Regions from separate parts of the Gracilibacillus xinjiangensis genome, predicted to be linked through region 1. Evidence: predicted binding sites of a transcription regulator. Region 1 holds the regulator's gene; the other holds the start of a gene.
The links. The regulator CtsR, encoded in region 1, represses protease genes until heat stress. The targets are predictions, from matches to a motif close to ATGGTCAATAAAGGTCAAACA.

Region 1 (5,571 bases):
TTAGAAGAGGTGGCATTGTGAAAAAATTATTAAAGCATACGCTTCTAAATATGCGGGAGGAAGGTTATATTATTTCCTATTTGCACCCATTCTCGGTTCCCTTTTATCGTAAATATGGCTATGAGCTTGTCTTTAACTATAGAGACTACGAGATTCCGATAAAGCAATTTCAAAAGAACTGGAATGCACTTGGGCATGTTAAAAGAATTGAGGCAGATTACAACATACTAGAAAGTATATATATAGATTATATCAAAAGTTTTAATGGTGGAATAATAAGAGATACAGATTGGTGGAAACAAAGAGTAGTTAAAAAGGAGATGGTCATAGCAGTAGGCTATGATCAGGATAATAAACCTGACAGCTATATTCTTTATCATGTAAAGGATCGCGTTCTATATGTGGAAGAGATTGCCTACCGCTCCTTAAACAGCTTAAAACTCGTTCTTGAATTTATAGGAAACCATGATTCAATGGTAGAGAAAGTTAAAATGAAAGTACCTGACGAAGATTTTATCCCCTGCTTATTTGATGAGCCCCGTTTTGAACAGATTGTAAAAAAATACTTTATGGCACGAATTGTAGATGTTCCTGAGTTCCTAAAGAACTATCAATTTATAAGTATTCATTCTTCTGATTCTATTTCTCTGATTATAGAGGATGAATTTATCCCTGACAATAACGGGACTTATATTATTCAAGATGAAAAGGTTACATGTTTAGACCATGAGCTAACAGACACAAGAAATGTTATTTGCTGTTCGGTACAACAGCTTACTCAGATGCTGTTAGGTTATAAAAGGCCATTAGAATTAGAAAGATTGGCCTTAATTAAAGGCAGCTATAACGCAATTGAAAAATTTGATAAAATGATACCAATTAAACATACTTATTTTCCTGATTTTTTTTAGTCGCTTTTAAAAGAAGTGGCTTTTTTTGTCCCTAAAAAAAGATTTAGTAAAGGGGAAAGAATTCCACCTCCAAAAGTAATAAAAATAGAAATATATTCGTGTAATTTAGGGTATATATGAATATAACTTGGAGGTGTAGTCATTTGTTAGAAGATATCTTTGATTTAGAATTCATTGAATCAATCACAAAATTAATGATTGCATTAACTTTGTCTGGACTAATTGGCTTGGAAAGAGAGTTGAACCGCCATTCAGCAGGCTTTCGAACACATATATTAGTAGGTATTAGTGCATGCCTAATGATGCTTTTATCTATTAATGGATTTGAGCAATTTATTGAGACTTATAATAACGTTCAATTTGACCCTGCAAGAATTCCGTCATATGTTATCTCAGGGATTGGTTTCTTAGGTGCGGGTACAATTATTGTCAATGGCCGGACAATTCGAGGGTTAACAACAGCTGCCTCGATATGGGCGGTAGCAGGGCTGGGATTAATTATTGGAATCGGGATGTATAAAGAAGCAATCATCACAACTATTATCATCTTAATTAGCTTGGTCTTGCTTAATAAACTAGAGAAGATAATTCATAGAAAAAATCACCAAATTGTTTTTGAGATTAAACTTTCCGAAGATAAAAATACTTCAGAGTTTCTTGAACAAATTCAATCTTTTTCCCTCGAGATTCGAGAATTGGATATAACTAAAGATCAAAGCGGTTATCGCAAGATTAAAATGTATTTAGATGTTACCCACAAGAAAAAAGGGATAAGCCTTCATGAGTGGCTATTAGAACAGGAAAATGTCGAGAAAATTAAAATGAGGTTCCATTGATGTTTTTAAATGGATTATCTAGGTAATAATATTAAAGAACAATATAGTTGCAACAAATAAAACATCCGATATAATAAAAGTATAGTCAAATATAGTCAAAGTCAGATTGGGTGAGTGAAAATGCGAAATATTTCAGATATCATTGAGGAATATTTGAAAGATGTGATGCAAAGTAATCAAAAGAGAATTATCGAAATAAAACGCAGTGAAATTGCTGATCGTTTTGAATGTGTACCTTCTCAAATTAACTATGTAATAAATACAAGGTTTACATTAGAAAAAGGATATCTAGTTGAGAGTAAACGAGGTGGCGGTGGATACATTCGTATTAGCAGAGTCACTAATAAAGATAAAGCAAAATTAATTGATGAAATTATTGTTATGATTCAACCAAAAGTATCACAGCAAAAAGCAGTCAATATCTTAGAAAGGTTGCTAGAAGAAGAATTAATTACAAAAAGAGAAGCAAAATTGATGTTAGCAGCATTGGATAGAGATACATTGTCCTTTCAGTTGCCATTAAGGGATGAGATAAGAGCAAGAGTTATGTCAGCAATGTTACATTCATTAAAGTACCACATTTAGGAGGTGGGTTACGTGGAATGTCAGGAATGCAAACAAAATCCGGCAACACTTCACTTCGCACAAGTAACAAATGGTGAAAAACGGGAAATACACGTTTGCCACCAATGCGCAAAGGAAAAAGGTTATGTAACCACAGACGATGAGTCATATTCTTTGCACAACTTACTTTCAGGTTTGTTTAACTTTGACCCAGAAAAGTTACACCACTCTACCCATAACAAACCTGCTGCTCGGCAAATGGAATGTGAAAAATGCGGAATGACTTATCAGGAATTTGCGCAAGTCGGCAAATTTGGTTGTGCATCATGCTACCAGACATTTTCGGAGCACTTAAATCCGATTTTCAGAAGAGTGCATAGTGGTAATACAGCACATCATGGAAAAGTACCAAAACGTGTAGGAAAAGATATCTCTGCACGCAGAAAAGTGAAAGAATTAAGGTGGAAGTTACAGCAGCTGATCGCAGAGGAGGAATTTGAAGAGGCTGCTAAAATTAGGGACCAGATTAAAGAGATGGAGAAAACTCTCAATCAAAGTGGAGAGGGGGATGTTTAATGGGATTGGAACAATTTATTAATGAGGCAATTAGTCCGTGGTTAAAGGAAGATGGACCAGATAGTGATATTGTAATGAGCAGCAGAATAAGATTAGCAAGAAACTTTGAACAATCTCCCTTCCCAATAATTGCAAATCAGGAACATTTAGATGGAATTCTATATTTCTTAGAAAAAGAATTTAACCAAAAATCTTTTGCAAACTATGAACAATTAGAATTTGTCAGGATGGCGGACTTAAAACCAATTGAAAAGCAAGTTTTAGTAGAAAAACACCTAATAAGTCCTCATTTGGCTGATAAATCCACATACGGTGCCGCGTTAATCTCTAAAAATGAACAGGTTTCGATAATGATTAATGAAGAAGACCATATTCGGATGCAATTGTATTTCCCGGGTTTTCAGTTGGAAAGAGCGTTAGAAGAAGCTTTTCATATTGATGATTGGTTAGAAGAAAAAATCGACTATGCGTTTGATGAAGAGCGGGGATACTTAACCAGTTGCCCAACAAATGTCGGCACAGGTCTAAGGGCCTCAGTAATGATTCATCTACCAGCTCTAGCGATGACCAGGAAACTAAATAGAATGATACCAGCGATTAATCAGTTAGGCCTTGTTGTTCGAGGGATTTATGGTGAAGGCAGTGAAGCATTAGGAAATATTTTTCAAATATCAAACCAGGTAACACTAGGGAGATCCGAACAGGATACGATCGAGGATTTGACAAGTGTTGTAGAGAAATTAATCGAACAAGAACGACAGGCACGGACATTATTACGTCAACAATCAGAACTAGAGTTAGAAGATCGAATATTCCGTTCATATGGAATTTTAGAACATAGTCGTATTATTGAATCAAAGGAAACAGCCAAATGTTTATCTGACGTACGGCTTGGTATTGACCTGGAATATATTCATCATATACCGAAATCTATTTTAAATGAATTAATGGTTTTGACACAGCCAGCGTTCTTGCAGCAATACGCTAGGCGAATGCTTACACCGCATGAAAGAGATGTTTTTAGAGCATCGTTAATTAGGGAACGCTTTACGCTAGAGCAAAGGGAGGAATATTAAATGATGTTTGGTCGATTTACAGAAAGAGCACAAAAAGTATTGGCATTATCTCAAGAAGAAGCTGTTAGGTTGGGGCATAATAATATTGGAACAGAACATATTTTGTTAGGGCTTGTTAACGAGGGTGAAGGTATTGCTGCAAAAGCATTACATGCAATTGGTCTGGGTGCCGAGAAGATTCGCGAAGAAGTAGAATCATTAATTGGTAAAGGCAATCAAGTTTCTCAAACGATCCATTATACACCCAGAGCGAAAAAAGTAATTGAATTATCGATGGATGAAGCAAGAAAACTTGGTCATTCTTATGTGGGAACAGAGCATATTCTATTAGGTTTGATTCGTGAAGGTGAAGGCGTTGCGGCACGTGTATTAAATAACCTTGGTGTAAGCTTAAATAAAGCGCGTCAGCAAGTATTGCAGCTGTTAGGAAGTACGGAGAATAACAATTCTAATGGAAGAAGCAATAATCAGAATAATAGTGCGACAACACCTACATTAGACTCTTTAGCACGAGACTTAACCGCAATAGCAAAAGAAGGAAATATAGATCCGGTCATTGGCCGCAGTAAAGAAATAGAACGTGTGATACAAGTATTAAGCCGCAGAACGAAAAATAACCCTGTTTTAATTGGGGAGCCGGGTGTTGGGAAAACAGCTGTAGCGGAAGGTTTGGCCCAACAAATCGTGCAAAATGAAGTTCCTGAGATCCTTCGTGACAAACGTGTTATGACATTAGATATGGGGACAGTAGTAGCTGGAACGAAATATCGTGGTGAGTTTGAAGACCGTTTGAAAAAAGTAATGGAGGAAATTCGCCAAGCGAACAATGTTATTTTGTTCATTGATGAGTTGCATACGTTAATTGGTGCTGGTGGAGCAGAAGGTGCCATTGATGCCTCAAATATATTAAAACCATCACTTGCTCGCGGTGAATTACAATGTATTGGTGCAACCACATTAGATGAATACCGTAAGTATATTGAAAAAGATGCAGCACTGGAGCGTAGATTCCAGCCAATTCAAGTCGATGAGCCAACAGTAGAAGAATCGATCCAGATTTTAAAAGGATTAAGAGATCGATATGAAGCGCATCACCGTGTCACGATTACGGATGAAGCAATTGAAGCTGCTGCCAGATTATCTGACCGTTATATTACTGACCGGTTTTTACCAGATAAAGCAATTGATTTAATAGACGAGGCGGGATCGAAAGTACGCCTGCGTTCTTATACTACACCGCCTAACTTAAAAGAATTGGAACAAAGATTAGAAGAAGTGAAAAAAGAAAAAGATGCAGCTGTACAAAGTCAGGAATTCGAAAAAGCAGCAGCATTACGCGATAATGAGCAGCAGTTAAGGAAAGAACTTGAGGATACTGAATCGAAATGGAAAGAAAAACAAGGGCAAGAAAATTCAGCAGTTGGGGTAGAAGACATTGCTAGTGTTGTTTCCATTTGGACCGGAGTCCCAGTGTCTGCTATCACCAAAGACGAAAGTGCCAGACTACTTCACATGGAAGAAATCTTACACAACCGTTTAATTGGGCAAGAGGAAGCTGTTAAAGCTGTATCGAAAGCTATTCGAAGAGCAAGAGCTGGCTTAAAAGAT
Region 2 (5,571 bases), on a different contig from region 1:
CAAATCGTGTTAGCCTGGTTTTCCACCTGTTCCCCTAAGCCGCCACGTGCAGGGACAAACGTACATTTTGGTGCATGTAATAATGGTTTCATCTGATTAGCCACTTCTGCCATCGATGTACCACCTGTAACAGCTATCGTTTGATTGGAAGTTAATATAGTATTAAGGAACTGTACACATGCTTTCCCTAATTCTTCTTTAACAGAGGGTTGTTCATCACTATTCCCCGCAACGATAAATACTTGTTCCAATTGTAATTTATCCTTAATCTGTGATTCTAAAACACGAAATTCAGAAATTCCATTCATGAACTCAGCTAATTTCTCAATGACCGCATTTCCTTCTTCCGTAACTTGCATCCCTTTTGATGTCACTGCAATAAAGCCGTGTTTATTCAAAAATTCTGTTTCTGATCGAATAACACGCTCTTTCATTTGAAGATTATCGGATAAACTTCTGCGTCCAATTGGCTGCATCCGTTGTATGTATTGCAATATTTTATATCTTTTTTGCATGACATCTAAAATATCTGGGAACAATTTTTCTTGAATATCCAGTAATTCCTTCAATCGGAAACGCTCCTTTTTCGATACCGGGAAATATTTGTCCCTCCTAGTCAAAAATCGTCCCACATAGACTAAAAAAAATCAACTTCCATAAATGATTCTATCAAAGTGTTTATAATTTCTCAACTATTTTAGTCAATAATTTTTAGTTTTCAGAAAATTCGCCACTTTATCGTAATCCACTTTTCCAAAATCGGCAATTTCTCCCTCTACTTCGATCACCGGAATGATGAGATGATATTTCTCTAATAACGTATCATCTTCATATATATCTATTTCATCAATTTCGAAAAAGTACTCTGTTTGCAATAGCTCTAAAATCATTTTTGCATCCGTACATATGGAGCAATTTTCTTTTCCATATAATTTTACAGTCAATTCAATACCCTCTTCCATTATGAGGAGACAATGATTTTTCACACCATCTCCTCACATTTTTCTCTATGGTTGAAAAAGATGATCATTTTATTGCTTCTCTACCTGCTTCTACCATTTCTTTAAGTATTTTTGCAGAATCTCGCAATTGCTCCTGTTCTTTGTCAGTTAAGTTTAATTCAATAATTTCTCTGACACCATTCTCATTCAGAATTGCGGGTACGCCTATATATATATCCTCTAATCCATATTGGCCTTCCAGATAAGCAGACACTGTCACAATTGCATTTTCATTATTCAAAACTGCTCGTGTTAAACGAACTAACCCAAGACCAATCCCGTAATATGTTGCTCCTTTTCGCTTAATAATATGGTAAGCCGCATCACGAACATTTTCAAATATTGCTTTCATCTGTTCATGCTGATCAAAATCAGTAATACCCGCATACTTGCTTAATGGTACACCGCCTATCTGTACATGACTCCAAACAGGTAATTCTGAATCTCCATGCTCTCCCATTATATATGCATGTACATTTCTGGGATCCACCTCAAAATGTTCACCTAATAAATAGCGGAATCTTGCTGTATCCAGAATGGTCCCAGAACCGATAACACGCTCTTTCGGCAAGCCGGAAATTTCTTTTGTAAGTTGTGTAAGAATGTCTACTGGATTTGTTGCCACAAGGAAAATCCCTTGAAAATCAACATCCATTACTTTGTTTATAATACCTTTGAAGATTTGTGCATTTTTTGACACTAAGTCTAATCTTGTTTCTCCAGGGCGTTGATTTGCACCGGCTGTAATTACTACAAGGTCAGCATTATGGCATTCTTCATAGTCACCAGTTCTTATTCTCATCGGATTGCCAAAAGCCATGCCGTGATTCAAGTCCCTTGCTTCACCTTCTGCTTTCTCACGATCTAAATCAATTAGTACTAACTCATTTACTACTCCTTGATTTAATAATGCATATGCATAACTTGTTCCGACAAATCCAGTTCCGATAATTACGACTTTTCTTAACTTTGTTTTCTTACCAGCCATCAAAATCACCCCTAAACATTATTGAAGAACATTTGAATATATTCTTACTATATCCTATTTTTATTGGTGATAAAAGGCAGATATATGATAATATTGTGAAATGTTGAGCAACTATTCAATACTATGAACCATTTGATAATCATGACACCAATTTTTTTAGAGGTATTCAAAATTCATTCTTTCTCTGGATTATCTAGATTTTTATTTTGTACTTGTTTTGGTGCTTTATGAATTTGAGAGCCAGGTAGTCTCAATGGATAATTTACAATAAATTATCCATGCCATGTTGGATCCAACATGGCATTTTTTAGTAATCAATAGAAAGTAGATATAAGCTAACACTTAAGCTAAATCCTTAAAATTCGGGGAATTTATTATGAATCATTCAACGGAAAGTCGGCTTTATACTCTCACTATCATCCTTGCTATCCAGATATCTCAATCAAAATTTTGTCAAGAGAGATGGAAAAGGGTTTTGAAACCAGAGGATAAAGTCCAATCGATATGATATGGATGGTTTGATACAGTGGATAATGAAACAGCAGATTTTTGTAGTGGAATAAAATAAAGAGTACGCGCTCGGAGGGATTTGAACCCCCGACACATGGTACCGGAAACCATTGCTCTATCCCCTGAGCTACGAGCGCATATTTAAATAGCGACATTTTTTATTATAACTAATACACCCAATCTTTTCAATGGTAAATTTCGCATTTTTCTAGATGAGCATTCATAAACTGTTCAAGACAGTTGTTTAAACAATGGGAAAAAAGGGAAAGATGTTGTTATAATACATAATTGTTCATAATGCGGTTCAAATCTTTTGACCTTATTTGACCATTAAGTTATGATGAAAATAGTTAAAGATTTATTAAATTTAGAAGCAACATAAGGAGGAATTTTTTTTATGAATTTAATCCCTACAGTTATTGAACAAACAAACCGTGGTGAGCGTGCCTATGACATTTACTCTCGCCTTTTAAAAGACAGAATCATTATGCTGGGCAGTGCTATTGACGATAATGTATCTAACAGTATTGTTGCACAGCTTCTATTCTTAGCTGCAGAAGATCCTGATAAAGATATTTCATTATACATCAATTCACCAGGTGGATCAATCACTGCTGGTATGGCAATATATGATACAATGCAGTTCATTAAACCAAATGTATCAACAATCTGTATTGGTATGGCAGCATCTATGGGTGCCTTCCTTCTTGCAGCTGGTGAACCCGGCAAACGCTTTGCCTTACCAAACAGTGAAGTAATGATTCACCAGCCATTGGGCGGAACTCAAGGTCAAGCATCTGATATTCAAATCCATGCTAACCGTATTATAGAAATGCGTAAAAAATTAAACCAAATTTTAGCAGATCGTACAGGTCAACCACTTGAAGTAATCGAAAAAGATACGGATCGTGATAACTTCATGACAGCTGAACGTGCAAAAGAATATGGCCTAATTGATAGAGTAATGGAAAAGAAGCCGGCTGATTTAAACTAATAGGAAAACCCAGCTTTTAGTGGCTGGGTTTTTTGCTGTTTTATGTTCCTTCAACAAAGCTTGCTAAGTCTTCCAGTGCCTCTTGATCATCTGGACCATCTGCAATCAGCTTAATTTCATTTCCTCTCGCTAATGCTAAGCTCATCAAACCCATGATACTCTTTGCATTGATTCTTTTTTGATCTTTTTCAATAAAAATTTCTGAAGAATAACTGTTAGCTTTTTGTACAAATTGAGCTGCAGGACGTGCTTGCAAACCTGGTTCTACGTCAATAATGACATTTTTTTCCACCATCTTTAAAGCCCCTCTCTTTGTAAGCGTTACCATAATTATAATACTATACTATCCCCTTATTTATTACCAATAAAAACGATTTTTAAATTCGATACATATATAATTGTCTTTAACAAGCCCGGACTGCTCTTTTGATGTTTCATGCTTATTAAAAATAATCCCCGAAGAGGATAACCTGTTCTTCGAGGATTATAGTAAGCTTTTAATTATTTGTTGTAACATTCTCATTACGTAATTGTTCGGCAAATTGATCGATTTTTTTCAAGCGATGATTAATGCCTGATTTACTGATTTTACTGCCTGATACCATTTCACCTAACTCTTTTAGTGAAACATCTTGATGCTCCATTCTCAATTCCGCTATTTCCCGTAATTTATCAGGTAATGCTTCTAGTCCAACTGTTTTTTGAATATATCGGATGTTTTCTACTTGTCTAAATGCTGCACCGATTGTCTTATTTAAGTTTGCCGTCTCGCAATTTACTAAGCGATTAACAGAATTACGCATATCCCTTACAATTCGAACATCCTCAAACTTAAACAATGCTTGATGTGCACCAATGTAATTTAAGTATTCTGTAATTTTTTCCGCTTCTTTTATATAGGCAATAAAGCCTTTTTTCCGCTCTAAAACTCGCGCATGAAGGTTATAGTCATTCAATAAATCACATAATGCTTGATTATGTTCTTCGTAAAAATTATATATTTCCAAATGATAAGATGATGTTTCTGGATTGTTTACAGAACCACCTGCCAAAAAGGCCCCGCGCAAATACGCTCTCCGGCAGCATTCTTTTTGTTTATATTTATCTGATATTGTACGAATAAATTGATATGGTTCAATCAAGATCTCCATATCGACTAACATATTTTTCACACCTTCATTCATTCGAACAATATATACATTGTTTTTTTTCAATTTCATTTTCTTTCTCACAAGTAATTCGACGGGATATCCATAAAGACTTTTAATTAATGTATAAATACGGCGAGCGATGGCCGCATTTTCTGTTTGGACATCTAATGAATAATGAAGCCTTGAAAAAGATACTGCGCCATTCATGCGAATTAATGCAGCAAGTTCCGCATGGTTGCAGCATGGCTCATTCTCAATAGTTGTTAACTCTTTTTTAATCTCTGATGCAAATGACAACTTTCTCCCCCCATTTTTTCCCCTACAATAAAGAAACGAGAAGATTGGCAATTTTTTCTGTATCATGCCTTAATGAATTGTTTTTCACTTTAACAATATCCTCTTCAATAATTTCTAATCCTATGCTTTTCAGGCGATCTAAATCATATTTAACTGGCTCTGCTTGTTCTTCTGCATAGACTAATTTCATATTAGGGTCAATTTCTTTATTATGGACAATTACTGATTGAATACACCCTGGACCAATATGGTCTGTTATTGCCAGTACATGGTCACCTACTGTATATCCATTTGTCTCACCGACCTGGGTCATGACATTACAAACATAAACAACATTTGCTTTTGTATCTTTCAATGCTTTTCCTATTTGCGGAACGATCAGATTAGGAAGGATACTTGTATAAAGACTTCCTGGGGAAATGACAACAAGATCCGACTGGTGAATAGCATCAACTGCTTCTGGCAAAGGTAAAACAGGATTAGGTTTTAAAAAAACACGTTTAATTTTCTTCTCCTCTTTTGGAATATTTGATTCACCAGTAACAATAGTACCATCATCATATTCTGCATGTAAGAACATACTCTGATTAGCAATCGGATAAATATTACCTTTGACATTTAGTACACGGG

Region 2: clpP (ATP-dependent Clp endopeptidase proteolytic subunit ClpP) is a predicted target of CtsR. The motif match lies at 2,810-2,830, and genes of this name have one in related genera.

What each region holds. Positions count from the first base shown of each region.
Region 1 is NZ_JBHSDT010000009.1:67,611-73,181, reverse strand. It holds gene ACFOY7_RS18390 (GNAT family N-acetyltransferase) at 1-911, shown strand, start outside; gene ACFOY7_RS18385 (MgtC/SapB family protein) at 1,106-1,747, shown strand; gene ACFOY7_RS18380 (CtsR family transcriptional regulator) at 1,868-2,332, shown strand; gene ACFOY7_RS18375 (UvrB/UvrC motif-containing protein) at 2,345-2,887, shown strand; gene ACFOY7_RS18370 (protein arginine kinase) at 2,887-3,963, shown strand; gene clpC (ATP-dependent protease ATP-binding subunit ClpC) at 3,964-5,571, shown strand, end outside.
Region 2 is NZ_JBHSDT010000008.1:1,256,485-1,262,055, forward strand. It holds gene ACFOY7_RS17695 (sugar-binding transcriptional regulator) at 1-569, opposite strand, end outside; gene ACFOY7_RS17700 (glutaredoxin family protein) at 702-944, opposite strand; gene ACFOY7_RS17705 (L-lactate dehydrogenase) at 1,027-1,989, opposite strand; tRNA gene ACFOY7_RS17710 (tRNA-Arg) at 2,564-2,636, opposite strand; gene clpP (ATP-dependent Clp endopeptidase proteolytic subunit ClpP) at 2,897-3,493, shown strand; gene ACFOY7_RS17720 (HPr family phosphocarrier protein) at 3,534-3,788, opposite strand; gene whiA (DNA-binding protein WhiA) at 3,991-4,941, opposite strand; gene ACFOY7_RS17730 (gluconeogenesis factor YvcK family protein) at 4,964-5,571, opposite strand, start outside.